Regions from separate parts of the Ferrimonas lipolytica genome, predicted to be linked through region 2. Evidence: predicted binding sites of a transcription regulator. Region 2 holds the regulator's gene; each other region holds the start of a gene.

Region 1 (3,868 bases), 2.0 Mb from region 2:
TCCATCGCCACCTCGACGGCAATATTCGTCCTCAAACGATACTCGAGTTAGGTCAACAACATGGTATTGAATTACCTGGGCACGATCTTGATACGCTTATCCCTCATATCAGCGCGGTAACAAAGGAGCCGAGTTTAGTCGCGTTCCTGCAAAAACTGGATTGGGGGGTTAAGGTACTCAAAGATGCCGATTCGGTTTACCGGGTTGCTTATGAGAATGTCGCCGACTTGTGCCAAGATGGTATCGATTATGCCGAACTGCGTTTTTCTCCAGGCTATATGGGCCATTTTAACCAGCTCGACAACAACCTTGTGGTTGAGGCGGTTATCGCTGGGGTTGAGGCAGGGATCAAAGCGTTTGGTGTACAAGCTAAGCTGATTGGCATCTTAAGCCGCAGCTACGGTACTGAAAACTGTCAGCAGGAGCTAGATGCGATCTTATCGCACCGCCAACACTTCGTTGCGGTTGATCTAGCTGGTGACGAGATTGGCTTTCCTGGCCATCAGTTTGAACAGCATTTTAATCAGGTCCATCGCAACGACCTTCAGGTTACCATTCACGCTGGTGAAGCTGCAGGTCCAGAAAGTATTTGGCATGCCCTGCAACACCTTGGTGCTCAGCGCATTGGCCATGGGGTTAATGCCGCCGCCGATCACAAATTGATGGAGTACCTCGCGACGCGACAGATCCCATTGGAAAGCTGTCTCACCTCAAATATTCAAACCACAACAGTGGCTGGATTTAAACAGCACCCGATCGTCGATTTTGTTGACGCAGGTATGATGATCACCCTCAACACCGATGATCCAGGGGTGGAGTTCACGACCCTTAGCAATGAATACCACATTGCGCATCAACAGGTTGGTTTGTCTCAGGCCCAGTTAGCACAGATCCAACGTAACGGTTTACAAGCGGCGTTTCTGTCCGACTCTGAGCGACAAGCATTGATTGTCGCCAAACAGAGTCGCTAACCCCCCGACTTATAGAGCGGTCTAAGTGCCGCTCTACAGTTCCCCATTAAGCGCGGTAGCAAATTGCTGCTGCAGCAGTTCGATTCGACTAGGGCTTACTTGATAGCGCCGTTTTACCAAATAGATTTGTTCCTCAACAGGGTTTGGGAGGGTCCAGATGGTGATTTTATCTTGCCTAGAAAATGCGTTGGTGGCGTGCAGCGGCAACACCGTAAAACCCAACCCTAACGCTACCGGCTCTAACAGCAACCCAATCTGGTTGGAAAAACCACGGCGGGGAAACTGTTCAATCTGTTCAAATTGAGGGTAGTTGGCACCAAGTAGCATGGTGGTGTGGTGGCGACCATCCGGATGATCGATATAACCAAGCGACATTAGCGATTTCCAACTTACGTCAGTAATGGCTGGCGGAGTTACCAAACACAGCGGTTCACTTGCAAACTGGTGATAGTGCAACTCCGGCAACTCGGTTATACGAGTCATAAGGCCGATATCGAGCTGACGTTCAGCCATCATCCGTTCGATGCCGTCGTTAGGTGCAAATTGATATTCGATTTGCAACTGTGGATAGTGCCGCTGCAGCTCAAGCCCAACTGGATAGAGCTTTAAGCCTACGCTGCCCGGCGAAGCGATGCGGCATCGACCTATATGGGGATCATCTTGTCCTAGCTGGTATTCGAGCTGCGCTAGCTCAATCAGGCTTTGTCGAGCTTGGCGATAGACCTGATGACCCGCCTCCGTTAAGGTAAATTTCTTGCCTTCACGCAGTAGTAACGGCTGTTGAAAATGTTGCTCTAGCTTGCGGATCTGCTGGCTCACCCCAGGTTGAGTCATCGCTAGCTTTTCTGCGGTTCTAGTGAAGTGGCGAGTTTCGACTAGAGTGCAGAAGGTTTGGAGCCAGTCTAAGTTAACCATAATATTATGTTATAAAAATGCGCAATGCTGATAACTATACCACTGGATATAGGGTTGATGCGGCATTGGTTACCGGTTTTGATCACGATTTAACACCTATCTGTGTTTTTATACAGTGTTTTGTTGCTGGCGCCGTTAATGCTGGGTAATCTAATACCAACCTATTTTAATCTGCGTAGCTATGAACCGTCTTATCATTGCCGAAAAACCGAGTCTTGGCCGTGCTATTGCTGCGGTTTTGGCTAAGCCCCACAAAAATCAAAATGGTTATATCGAGGTTGGTAATGGCGATTGCGTCACCTGGTGTGTCGGGCATTTGTTGGAGCAGTTGCAGCCTGATGAGTACGACCAGCGCTTTAAACAATGGCGTTTGCAAGATCTGCCGATAGAGATTGAACAGTGGCAACTTAAGCCACGACAGGGCATGAGTAAGCAGATCAGCGTAGTACGTAAACTACTCAAAAACGCTAAGCAGATTGTTCACGCCGGAGATCCAGATCGAGAGGGGCAACTGCTGGTCGATGAGCTGCTCGACTACCTAAAACTTAGTAAGACTCGTAAGCAACAGGTTCAACGGTTACTGATTAGCGATCTCAACCCGAGCGCGGTAACTAAAGCGCTTGGCCAGCTCAAACCCAATAGTGACTTTGTTGCGCTATCGATATCCGCGTTAGCACGTTCTCGAGCCGATTGGTTGTATGGCATGAATATGTCACGAGCCTATACATTATTGGGCCAGCAAGCCGGTTATGGTGGAGTATTATCGGTAGGGCGGGTACAGACGCCGGTATTGGGATTGGTGGTGCGCCGAGACCAGCAGATTGCCCAGTTTGTGGCTAAACCCTTTTATCAGCTCGATGCCATTATCCCTCATGATGGCAATACCATACGAGCACGCTGGCAACCCAGTGATGCCTGCGAGCAGTGGGTAGATGAAGATGGGCGCTTGCTGGCTAGAAAGCTGGCGGAACACGTTGCTGGCCGAATTGCACAACAACCGGCGCTTGTCAGTTCAGCGGTGCATAAGCAGACCAAACAAACTGCGCCGTTACCTTATTCGTTATCGGCGTTACAAATTGATGCCTCGAAGCGATTCGGGTTGTCTGCCCAACAGGTGTTGTCGGCCGCGCAAAAACTCTATGAACAGCACAAGCTGATCACCTATCCACGTTCCGATTGTCGCTATTTACCCAAGGGACACTTGGGTGACGTTAGCAAGATTATGACGGCGATATCGACCAACGACGACTTCTTGCAAGACGCGGTTAGCGGTGCTGATCAAAGCCTGCGCTCTCGTTGTTGGAACGATGGCAAGGTAACGGCCCATCACGCTATTATCCCAACACCTAAGGCGGCAGGTTCCAGTCGACTTGGTATCGATGAAGCCAAGGTCTACCAGCTTATTGCTCGCCAATATCTGATTCAATTTTATCCACCGGCGCAGTACAGCGAGGGTGAACTGAAGTTCGAGATCGCTGGCGGTTTGTTTGTCGCCAAGGGTAAGCAGTTGTTGAAGCCCGGGTGGAAGGCGTTATTACCGACACCGAAAGATAAAGTGCCAGATTACCTGCCTAAACTGAGCCAAGGCGAAGTTTTGACCTGTGCCGAAGGGCAGATCAAAGACTGCATGACTGAGCCGCCAAAAGCCTTTACCGAGGCGACATTACTACAAGCGATGACAGGTATTGCACGCTTCGTTAAAGACAGTTCACTCAAAAATATCTTGCGGGAAACTGATGGCTTGGGCACTGAAGCAACGCGAGCGGGGATCATTGAGTTGCTATTTAAACGGTCATTCTTGCAGCGGCGAGGTAAAGCCATCAATGCAACAGCCGCAGGCACGGCTCTAATAACCGCCTTACCAGAGAGTGCGAGCTACCCAGATATGACAGCCCAGTGGGAGCATCAACTACAACGAATGGCTGAAAGACAAATGCCATACCAGCCGTTTATGGTTGGTCTATCAAGCAGTATTAACGACA
Region 2 (3,868 bases):
ATAAAGCCATGGTCTTTCCCACACAATTCAGCACATTGACCGCGATAAGTGCCTGGTTCGTTAACCTTGGTCCAAGCTTCATTAATAAAGCCTGGATTCGCGTCTTTCTTCACCGCGAAGGCTGGCACCCACCAACTATGAATCACATCATCGGAGGTCATCAAAAAGCGCACCTTGCGATTGGTGGGCAACACCAGCGGCTTATCCACTTCCAACAAATAGTTATCGCTCTTTTCTTGCTGATTGCGGATCTGATCAGTTGGAGTAGAGAGGAGGCTATAAAACTCAATATCGTGGCCAAAATACTTGTAGTGCCACTTCCACTGCGATCCGGTGACCTGAATGGTCAATGCTGACTCCGACGGATCTTCCATCGCAATCAAGGTGCTGGTTGCAGGCACGGCCATGCCGATCAGGATGAGGAATGGCACCACAGTCCAAGCGATCTCAACTTTAGTGCTTTCATGGAAATTGGCCGGCTTTGCGCCTTTAGACTTGCGGTGATAGATCAAGGAATAAAGCATTATTCCGAACACTATCAGGGCGATAACACAGCAGATATAGAAGATTGTCATGTGCAGGCTGTAGACCTGCTCACTGATATCGGTAACGCCGGGGGTAAGGTTCCATGGCATTTCTACGGCCACGGTTGGCCAACAGAGTAAGGTGGCACTCATGCCAAACAGCTTCAACTTCACAAACACTTCTCCTGTCAACGTTGCAAAAGCAACGTCTCGAAGAAAGCTCGCACAGTAAGTCTCTGCTCTATGTAAGCTCCCTGATCCCTAAAGGGGCATGGGCATACGCTTTAACGGCTCACGTAAATACTGCCAGTACTGCTGCCAGTTATTTTTTGAGTTACTCCATTAAAACTACAACCTCATTTTAGGTTGATCAAGGGTTTGAGCACGCTTCATTGGTGAATTGGGGTGAATAGTGCGTTTGCGCTGTAAGTTTCCGAATGGAACAAAAAAGCTGGGCAATGAGCGCGTTTTTGTACTAAATCCAAACGCCTTCTATCTCGCGGATCTAATGGCTCAACCCAAGCCAAAACCGAAGCACAGGTGCCAGTGGTGAGCGCCTGCTCTAACGCCACCATGGCACCAATATCGTCGTCACAATTTATCCGTAACAGGCGATTACTATCAATCCCAGATTGGCGCACAAAGCCTTTCCAATCGCACTCTGGTGCGTTGATAAGTAAGATCCAACCCGCTTGTTGAGCTTGTTGTTTCAATTGAGGGGCAATCGCCAGCAAACCATTACCACGCTGACAACAGTGCTGAGTGACACTTGGGCGCTGACGCACCTGTGTTTGCCAAATCCCTGGATGACGATGTTGTAGGTTTGCTGATGATTTCATTATTGCCAATCTCCGTTGCGCACAACGCCGACGGCTAGCCCTTCGATGGCTAATGGCGTTTCAGTTAAATCAACTACGATAGGATCGTATTCGCTATTTTCTGCGTGCAGGTATACGACGTTGCCCTGTTTTTGGAAGCGCTTCACTGTTACTTCATCTTCACCGACGCGAGCCACTACTACCTGACCATTGCGGGCGGTTTGGGTTTGATGAACCGCCAGTAGATCGCCATCAAGGATGCCAATCTCTTTCATTGAATCGCCGCGAACTCGAAGCAAGTAATTAGCCTCCGGACGAAACAGCGATGCATCCATTTGATAGTGAGATTCAATGTGTTCAGCCGCGAGAATTGGTTCACCAGCGGCAACTCGGCCAATCAGTGGCAGCCCTAGTTGCTCTGGGTCAGGCTCATCAAAAAGAATGCGGATCCCACGTGAGGTACCCGGAACAATCTGGATATACTCTTTGCGAGCAAGTGCTTTTAAATGCTCTTCAGCGGCATTGGCACTACGGAACCCTAATTGACGGGCAATCTCAGCGCGAGTAGGTGGCATTCCAGTATCTTGCATGTGCTGCCTGATTAAATCGAACACTTCAGACTGGCGCGGAGTTAACGGCTTCATTTAAATACCTGTTTATTCATACAGTGAATATACTGTAATCATATACAGGCTGCTGATGATTTCAACAGCAAAGTCGATTTTCTCTTCGTTTTAACCACTTTAAGAAGGCTCTTGGCCGATAATCAGTGGCTTTTCATCCGCTGGATAGGTCCAACAAGTGACTGTTTGGATGCTGACTGCTGCCTCTTTTGGCTAATGGGTGTAAACTCTTCCGCCTATTTGTTAATTCTGTAGAGAAGAGAGTCGAGTGAGTAGTTCTAACCTGAGCCATTGGCAAAAGTCTGTGAACGGCCTTCAGCGGTTGATGGTAACCAGCCAACCGATCCCTGAACAGCCGATCCAAGAGCTAGATATCGATCTTAGCCGACCTATCGTTTACGTCTTACCACAAGACTCCTTCTCTGATCGTTTAGCCCTGCACGAGTGCTGCCTCAAGCTTGACCTGCCAAGCCCTTTTGCTCCCCTAGAGATCGATGGCGAAGAGGTACCGCGCTGGGTTGCACTGTCCGCAGCGAAGATGCTAACTGGTCTGTCGAAACGTCGTAATGACTTCCAAGCGAAGTTTGAACACCTGCTGGGGTTACACAAAACCAACCCGCAACTTGATGTGCAGGTGATCCCGGTGAGCTTACTGTGGGGACGTGATCCTGGTAAGGAGCAAAGCGTCAGCGCTACTATTTTGGCAGACGACAGACCAACCTGGCTCCGCAAGTCGCTCATTATTGCCATGCTTGGCCGCGATAACTTCATCCGCTTTTCCCGCGCAGTTTCACTGCGTTACATGGCCGAACAGCGAGGCAGCGACAGCGATATCGCCAGCAAACTTGCCCGCGTAGCTCGAGTTCATTTTGGCCGCCAGCGCACCGTTGCCACCGGCCCCAAACTGCCTGATCGTAACGTTTTGTTCCGTACCCTGCTTAATTCAGAGGTACTTAAAGATGCGATCGAAGAGGAAGCTCGTAGCAAAGGTATCTCGATCGAAAAGGCACGCCAGAACGCCCATAAGATCCTCGATGAGATCGCCGCAAACTACTCCGATAAGCTATTTCGTGTTGGTGATCGAGTGCTTGGTTGGCTGTGGACCAAGCTCTACAACGGCATCAATGTCCGCGGTGCCGAGCAGGTACGTCAACTAAGCCAAGACGGCCATGAACTGGTATTTGTTCCTTGCCACCGTTCCCATATGGATTATCTACTGCTTAGCTACGTGATCTACAAGCAGGGTATGGTGGCGCCACACATTGCCGCTGGAGTTAACCTGAATTTCTGGCCGGCAGGACCGATTTTCCGTCGTGGTGGTGCTTTCTTTATCCGTCGCTCGTTTAAGGGCAACAAACTTTACTCCACCATTTTCCGCGAGTACCTCGACCAGTTGTTTAAACGTGGTTATTCCGTTGAATACTTTTGCGAAGGTGGTCGTTCGCGTACCGGTCGGTTGTTGCCAGCTAAAACCGGCATGATTGCGATGACGGTAAACAGCGTAATGCGCGGCTTGGAACGGCCGGTATCGCTGGTTCCAGTCTATCTTGGTTACGATCACGTGATGGAAGTAAACTCGTACCACAAAGAGTTGAAGGGCAAGAAGAAGGAAAAAGAGAGTGCCTGGCAGGTATTCTCGGCGATCCGTAAACTACGTAACTATGGCCAAAGCTACGTCAACTTCGGCGAGCCGATATCGGTACACCAATTTATCAACCACAGTCAGCCAGATTGGCGAGAGCAGGTTGCCGACGGCAACTTCCGTCAAAAGTGGATGACACCGATGGTGAACCAATTAGCGAATCGTTTGATGTGCAACATTAACGATGCCGCAGCTGCCAGCGCCATGACGCTAACCGCATCAATCTTACTTGCCACCGAACAACACGCGATGAACCGCACC
Region 3 (3,868 bases), 1.4 Mb from region 2:
CATGGTATGGCTACTGAGCTTCCAGCGGACCACGCTGCTGCTATTTTTGGTTCTGATACCTCTATCACCACCGTTGAGTTGGCTCCAGCAGTGGCTTACCAGCTGACTGATACGGTTGCCATTGGTGCAGCACTTCGCGTGGTTTACGGTGAAGGTGAAGTTAGCGCAACCGTTCCTGGTTGGGCTGCACAAACCTTAGGCTTGGAAGCGGGTCAAAAGATCAAGTCGGTTGAAGGTGACGGCGTTGATTACGGTTACCAGTTGGGTGCTACATGGGCCCCAACAGCCAATAATCGCATTGGTTTGAGCTTCCGCTCTGAAGTCGAGCTGACCCTAGAGGGTGAAGCTGAAGGCGCTGGTTTCGGTTTGGCTCCAGGCCAGAAAAAAGATGGCGAGCTAGTGTTGCCGTTACCTGCCACCGCCGAGTTGGCTGGCTTGCATCAGTTAACCGATAAGTTTGCGATGCACGCCTCGATAAACTGGACCGATTGGAGTGCGTTTGAATCACTGGAAGTTGATTTCGATGACTACTCTGATCACCTTAAAGATGAGAACTTCAAAGACAACTGGCGTTATGCCGTAGGTGCAACCTATCAAGTTGATGACAAGATGATCCTGCGTGCTGGTGTTGCTCTTGATAAAGGCGCGGTTTCTGATGGCAACCGTACTCTAAGCATCCCAGATTCCGATCGTTTGTGGTTCTCTTTTGGTAGCGGTTACGTTCTAAGTGAGTCTTTGACGCTTGATCTGGCCTTCACCTACATCAAAGCAGATGACGCCAGTATCGATGAAACGGTTGCTCTTACTGAGAACGTTGGTGTTAATTACCAAGGTGAGCTGGGCGGTGACGTTTGGTTGGCTGGTGCGCAGCTAAGCTACCGCTTCTAAGTCTTAAGCAAGAGATAATAAGCCCCTGCAGCCTTTGGTTGCAGGGGCTTTTTGTTGGCGGTGTCACAGTTAAGTGTTGAGGTGTATATCAAGACCGATTGCGGTGCTTTAGGGGAGGATGTTGCGGTGGCGACGGCACATTTTTGTATGCATTAGGGGGTTATGTCGCGGTGGCGACGGCACCCAAAGGGGAGCTTCGCCCCCTTTGGAATCCCCCTTGCCTTAGGTCGCAGTCCAAAACGCTTCGCTGAACTGCTCCAATGCGGCAGAAGATCAACGGCGGTAGTGCTTTACCCTTGTATCAAAACTAGCCTAAGCGGTGCTTTAACAGCATTAGCAAAAACAACACTTAGCTGGTACATAGCCAAATAAAAGGTTGTTGCGTAGTTAGCTGTTGAGGTTTATTTCAAGCCTTCGGCTTCACCGATTGCGGTGCTTTTAGGTGAGGATGTCGCGGTGGCGACGGCACATTCTTGTGTGCATGAGGGGGCGAGCTTCGCCCCCTTTGGAATCCCCCTTGCCTTAGGTCGCAGTCCAAAACGCTTCGCTGAACTGCTCCAATGCGGCAGCAGATCAACGGCGGTAGTGCTTTCCCCTTGTATCAAAACTAGCCTAAGCGGTGCTTTAACAGCATTAGCAAAAACAACACTTAGCTGGTACATAGCCAAATAAAAGGTTGTTGCGTAGTTAGCTGTTGAGGTTTATTTCAAGCCTTCGGCTTCACCGATTGCGGTGCTTTTAGGTGAGGATGTCGCGGTGGCGACGGCACATTCTTGTGTGCATGAGGGGGCGAGCTTCGCCCCCTTTGGAATCCCCCTTGCCTTAGGTCGCAGTCCAAAACGCTTCGCTGAACTGCTCCAATGCGGCAGAAGATCAACGGCGGTAGTGCTTTCCCCTTGTATCAAAACTCACCTAGCCGGTGCGTTAACTGTATTAGAAAGAACAATACTTAGTTGGTACGCAGCCTTTTTGTTGACCTACGTTATTGTAGATTGCGCTGATATACGAAGTTGTGCCGATACCCCATAGCGACAATCAGTAATGACACAGTTATTGCGTGTGGTTCACGCCAACCACCACCCTCAAGCTGAGATCTCAATAGTGCAGGGATCGATTCATGGGAAGCAACGATCGTTTTTGATCATCATCCTAATAAGGTGTACTGTATAAATATACAGTGCATGGTGTTAAGTATTAGGTTTTAGTTATGGCGGCACGAGTTTCAACACTTTTTAATCGCAACGACATTTGGCTTGGCAAGCAATGGCAGCAGCAGGAGCAAGGGATCAGTAGTGGCTACGCGGCCTTGGATAAGCAGCTTGCTGGTGGCGGCTGGCCGCAGGTTGGCTTAGTGGAGTTGCTTGGCGATAGTGTGGGGATCGGCGCGCTATTGCAGCCATTGCTAAAACAGAAGCAACAGCAAGATCGATGGCAGATGTGTATTGCTCCTCCGGCTCAGCCTCATGCGCCAGCATGGGCGGCGGCAGGCGTTGAACTAACACGGATGGTTTGGATCGATAGCCCATGCCGTAAAGAGCAGTTATGGACGCTAGAGCACAGCCTTAACTCCGGTTGCTGCAGCCTGATTCTCGCTTGGCTGGATGAGTTGAGCCCTACGGAAGCACGGCGACTGCAACTGGCGGCGAAGAAAGGCCAATGCTTGTTGCTACTGCATCTACCGGAAGCGGTGGTGGCTCAACCTCATGCAGTGGCGTTGCGCTTATTGGTTCAACCGAATCGATACGGTTGCGACGTGCGTATCATCAAACAACGAGGTGGTTGGCCGCAGTCAGATTTAGCACTGGGGTTACCGCACCGGCCGAAACCGTTGCCGCCGCAATCAAGCCCAATGAGTGCGGCAGTTACTCATGGGCCTTGGTGATGTTGTTGGGTCTGCACTTTATTGATTTGGAACTGCATTCGCAGGCTCAGGCGCATCAGTTCGTTGAGGGTGACGCTGCCGCAATGCCGATAGCCTTAGTCGGCGGCCATCCCTTGTTGGTGTTGCAGTGTAACGATAGTGCTATGACCGCAGGGGTAAGGGAGGGGCAGAAGCTTGGTACTGCCACTGCGTTGTGCGCTGAGCTGATGTTGTTACAGCAAGATAGTGATCAACAGCAAAGGGCACTGCAAGAGCTTGCCGCTTGGGCGTATGGTTTTAGTGCCCAAGTTATGGTGGTTGAGCCAGATACCTTGGTGCTTGAAGTGCAGTCGATGCTGCGCTTGTTTGGGGGTCTATCACAATGGCAAACCGAGCTGCAGACAGAGCTTAATTTGCGCGGTTTGCCATGGCGGCAAGCATTAGCGCATACCCCGCTGGCGGCAACATTGCTGGCCCGCAATGCCATCGCGCATCAGCAGCCGGAACGCGCCGCAGTGATGGCCGCCTTAGCACCATTAAAATTACAGCATTGCATGCGTCCAGAAGCGCCCCGATTAGCGAGCATGGGGGTGCTGACTCTTGGCCAATTAGCGCAGTTACCTCGGGCTGAGTTAGGGCAACGCTTTGGGGCTGAACTGTTGCTGTGGTTAGAGCAATTACAGGGACAACGGCCAGATCCGCGTCAGTGGTTTATGCCCCCGCAGCATTACCAACGTAAATTAATTTTGCTGCATGAGATCAGCCATACCACCACCTTACGTTTTCCGTTAAAACGCTTGTTTGGTGAACTGGAAGCTCATTTACGCCGATGCCAACTGGCTTTGCCGCAGCTGCAGTTACACCTAATTCATCGCCACCGGCCCGTAACCATCATAACCCTTAGAGGGGCTGGGAATGAGCACCGTGCTGAGGCATGGCAGCGTCTGTGCGAGCTGCAGTTGGAACGATTAACCCTGTATGAACCAATTATCGAGATTGAGTTAATAGGTCGGCAATTGCAGCCGTTGCTGGCGCAAAGTGGCACGTTAATAGGAGCAGCTCAACCAGAAGGGAAAGCGCGCGATCTATTGGCGCAATTGTCGGCGCGGCTAGGGGCTG
Region 4 (3,868 bases), 1.7 Mb from region 2:
TGCGCTGTTGCTGCTGCCACTTCACCACTGCTGGACTGGTCAACTCACAAATCGTGCACCATGGCGCAAACAGATAGATGAGCTGTGGCTCACCGCTTGTTAGTTGCTGCGGTTGTCCAGCTAAGGTTGGCAGTGGGGTCGTATCGATAGCACCAGATACCGGTGCCATCATCATGCCCCGAGCCATGCCACCAAACCAGAGCGCCAGTAAACCGATAATCAGGTAACTAACAATGGTTTTAACTAGTGAGATTGCTGCTTTCATTAGGATCTCTATCTTCACCTGCACAAGAACAAAAACGGCCTGCGTAAGCAGACCGTCTATCGACTAAATTTGTTGCGTTAATCTGGCTTCGACAAACCAAAGTGCAGATAGGTTCGATCGGATACGATACGACCACGGGGGGTTCGTTGCAGGAACCCTTGTTGAATTAAGAACGGCTCCAACACATCTTCGATGGTTTCACGCTCTTCACCAATGGCAGCAGCAAGGTTCTCTAACCCAACTGGACCACCATTAAAGCGTTCGATAATGGTGGTGAGCAACTTGCGATCGAGCAGATCAAAGCCCTCTTTATCGACATCTAACAGTTGCAGCGCTCCTGACGCTACCTCAGCAGTCACCCGGCCATCGTATTTTACTTCGGCAAAGTCGCGCACCCGGCGTAACAAGCGGTTGGCAATACGTGGAGTACCTCGACTGCGGCGTGCAACTTCAATAGCACCCGATTGATCAATCTCGAGATTCAATACCTCGGCACTGCGGTTGACGATGGTGGTGAGATCAGCAACGTTATAGAACTCCAATCGCAGCGGAATACCAAAACGAGCACGCAATGGTGATGTTAGTGAACCTGCTCGAGTGGTAGCACCAATTAACGTGAACGGCGGTAGATCGAGCTTAATTGAGCGCGCCGCTGGGCCTTCACCAATCATGATATCCAGCTGATAATCTTCCATCGCTGAATAAAGGATCTCTTCAACAACGGGGCTGAGGCGATGGATCTCATCGATGAACAGTACGTCGTTTTCTTCAAGGTTGGTTAACATCGCTGCCAGATCGCCGGCTTTTTCAAGCACCGGACCGGAGGTGGACTTAATGTTCACCCCCATCTCATTGGCGACAATGTTGGCTAAGGTGGTTTTACCTAAACCCGGCGGGCCAAAAATCAACAAGTGGTCGAGCGCTTCGCCGCGATTGCGTGCAGCTTGAATAAAGATATCCAACTGCCCTTTCGCTTCCGCCTGGCCGGTGTAATCCACCAGCATCTTGGGACGCATAGCGCGATCAATCACTTCCTCTTCTCGGCTTTCAACCGGTGCCGCCACTAGGCGATCTGCTTCAATCATGTCTGTGCCTTGGAGTTACTTAACGCTTATAACATCGCTTTAAGCGCGTCTTTGATTATCTGTTCCGAGCTTAACCCCGGCGCCGCAACTTTGGCGACTACTTTGCTTGCTGCAGCCGACTTGTAACCTAATGCCACTAACGCGGCAATGGCGTCGTCTTGCGGATCAATTGGCTTATCAACCGCGGCATCAGTACCGTCATTACCTGCTAGACGGTCTGCATATGGTGTTAACAGCGGCGCACTGAAGTTCTTGAGGCGATCGCGCATCTCTACCACTAGTCGCTCAGCGGTTTTCTTGCCAACACCAGGGATTTTGGTTAAGCCAACAACGTTTTCCGCCTGAACCGCATCAACAAACTGTTCCGCCGACATGCCAGACATAATCGCCAATGCCATCTTAGGGCCAACGCCGTTGGTTTTGATCAACTCACGGAACAGTGCTCGCTCTTCGCGACTGGCAAAGCCATACAGTAACTGGGCATCTTCTCGCACCACAAAGTGGGTTACCACTGTGGTTTCAACGCCAGTATCTGGCAGTTTATAGAAGCTGCTCATCGGCATCTGGATCTCATAGCCAACACCACCGCATTCAATGATTACTTCCGGTGCCGTCTTTTCAACCAAGATCCCACGTAAGCGTCCAATCACACTGATTCTCCTAACAAGCGCTAAAGCGGTTACACCAAAAGCGGCATAAACCACTGTCTATATTTACAGTAGTGGTGATAGTAACGGATTGCGTTGCAGTCGTCATCCGCTAAAGAGATTATCTTATCGAATCACTTTGTCGCTGCTGCACTAACGGTAACGACGCCCCACTCGTGCAGTCGCTTTGCCGGCCATAGCCACCAAACCGCGTTGCATATGAGCATGGGTAATGGCAATGGCCAGTGCGTCAGCGGCATCCGCTTGCGGAATACCGGGCAATTTTAGGATGCTAGCAACCATGTGTTGCACCTGCTCTTTCTTGGCGCCGCCGCTACCAACCACCGCCTGCTTAATTTGGGTTGGCGAGTATTCATCAACCGGTAACTCGTTGTTCATTGCAGCAACAATGGCACTGCCCCGCGCTTGGCCGAGCTTTAAGGCTGAGTCGGCATTGCGCCCCATAAACACCCGCTCAATAGCGAATTCAGTTGGCTGAAACTGTTTGATGAGTTCGCAGACGCCGTCATAAATCACTTTTAGACGCTGCGGCAGTTCTTCGTCTGGCAGCCGAATACAGCCACTGCCTAAATAGTGCAGGTGACGGCCATTGGTTTGAATAACACCGTAACCGGTAATGCGAGAACCGGGATCAATGCCGAGGATGATTGCCATTATTATTGTTGTTCCGTCGCTATGGTATGAACTGCAAGATCAAAAAACCCGGCTTAGGGCCGGGTTTTTACTGTAACGCAGTCAACTAGACAAACACAGCGCCAAAGCGCTTTGGGTGTGTTAGTCCTGCTTTTCTTGCTGTGGCATGCGCGCGATAGCGAGCTCAACCAGCTGCTCATCGTTGGCTGTGCCCGGCGCGTTAGTAAGAGGACACGCCGCGGTGGTGGTTTTCGGGAATGCCATCACTTCACGGATAGACTCGGCGCCAACCATCAGCATGATCAAACGGTCTAAACCAAACGCCAAACCAGCGTGAGGAGGGGTACCGTATTTCAGTGCGTCCAGCAAGAAGCCAAACTTCTCTTGCGCTTCTTCATCAGAGATACCCAGTACGCGGAATGCCGCAGCCTGCATATCTGCTTGGTGAATACGTACCGAACCACCGCCCAACTCACAACCGTTCAATACCATGTCGTAGGCATCAGACAATGCGGTATCTGGGTTGGCTTCCAGCTCTGCTGGAGTCATGTTGGTTGGTGCGGTAAACGGGTGGTGCAAGGCGTAGTAACGACCGTCTGCTTTTTCAAACATTGGGAAGTCAACAACCCACAATGGCGCCCACTCACCAGACAGCAGTTCGAAGTCTTCACCTGCTTTGAGACGCAGTGCGCCCATTGCATCGGTTACCACTTTGTCGCTATCGGCACCAAACAGGATGATGTCGCCGGCCTCAGCGCCGTTACGCTCAACAATGGCGTTAACGATATCGTCAGACAGGAACTTAGCAATCGGCGACTGAACGCCTTCGATGCCGTTACCCGCTTCGTTGATCTTCATCCACGCCAAGCCCTTAGCACCGTAGATGCCAACGTACTTGGTGTATTCGTCAATCTGCTTACGAGACAGCTTAGCGCCACCTGGTACGCGCAGCGTTGCTACACGGCCTTCTGGATCGTTGGCAGGAGCTGAGAATACTTTGAACTCAACCTCTTTAAGCAGATCTGCAACATCAACCAGTTCCAGTGGGTTACGTAAGTCTGGCTTATCAGAACCAAAGCGACGCATCGCTTCTGCGTAAGTCATGTGCGGGAACTTAGGCAGATCCACGTTCAGCATCTTCTTGAACAAGGTGCGGATCATGGTTTCGGTTTCGGCCATTACCTGCTCAGCAGACATGAACGAAGTCTCGATATCGA

The links. Region 2 encodes LexA, which represses DNA repair genes until DNA is damaged. Its sites were predicted from a motif close to TACTGTATNNNNATACAGTA; they were not measured.
Region 1: a site for LexA is predicted at 1,985-2,004, ahead of HER31_RS07710 (DNA topoisomerase III). Genes of this name have one in related genera too.
Region 3: a site for LexA is predicted at 2,049-2,068, ahead of imuA (translesion DNA synthesis-associated protein ImuA). Genes of this name have one in related genera too.
Region 4: a site for LexA is predicted at 2,052-2,071, ahead of ruvA (Holliday junction branch migration protein RuvA). Genes of this name have one in related genera too.

Annotation. Positions count from the first base shown of each region.
Region 1 is NZ_CP051180.1:1,650,352-1,654,219, reverse strand. It holds gene add (adenosine deaminase) at 1-971, shown strand, start outside; gene HER31_RS07715 (LysR family transcriptional regulator) at 1,005-1,886, opposite strand; gene HER31_RS07710 (DNA topoisomerase III) at 2,068-3,868, shown strand, end outside.
Region 2 is NZ_CP051180.1:3,669,955-3,673,822, reverse strand. It holds gene coxB (cytochrome c oxidase subunit II) at 1-698, opposite strand, end outside; gene HER31_RS16645 (SulA-like leucine-rich domain-containing protein) at 914-1,363, opposite strand; gene lexA (transcriptional repressor LexA) at 1,363-1,986, opposite strand; gene plsB (glycerol-3-phosphate 1-O-acyltransferase PlsB) at 2,234-3,868, shown strand, end outside.
Region 3 is NZ_CP051180.1:908,446-912,313, forward strand. It holds gene HER31_RS04315 (OmpP1/FadL family transporter) at 1-888, shown strand, start outside; gene imuA (translesion DNA synthesis-associated protein ImuA) at 2,096-2,770, shown strand; gene HER31_RS04325 (Y-family DNA polymerase) at 2,668-3,868, shown strand, end outside.
Region 4 is NZ_CP051180.1:1,256,597-1,260,464, reverse strand. It holds gene HER31_RS05970 (TlpA family protein disulfide reductase) at 1-265, opposite strand, end outside; gene ruvB (Holliday junction branch migration DNA helicase RuvB) at 343-1,350, opposite strand; gene ruvA (Holliday junction branch migration protein RuvA) at 1,377-2,000, opposite strand; gene ruvC (crossover junction endodeoxyribonuclease RuvC) at 2,151-2,672, opposite strand; gene aspS (aspartate--tRNA ligase) at 2,793-3,868, opposite strand, start outside.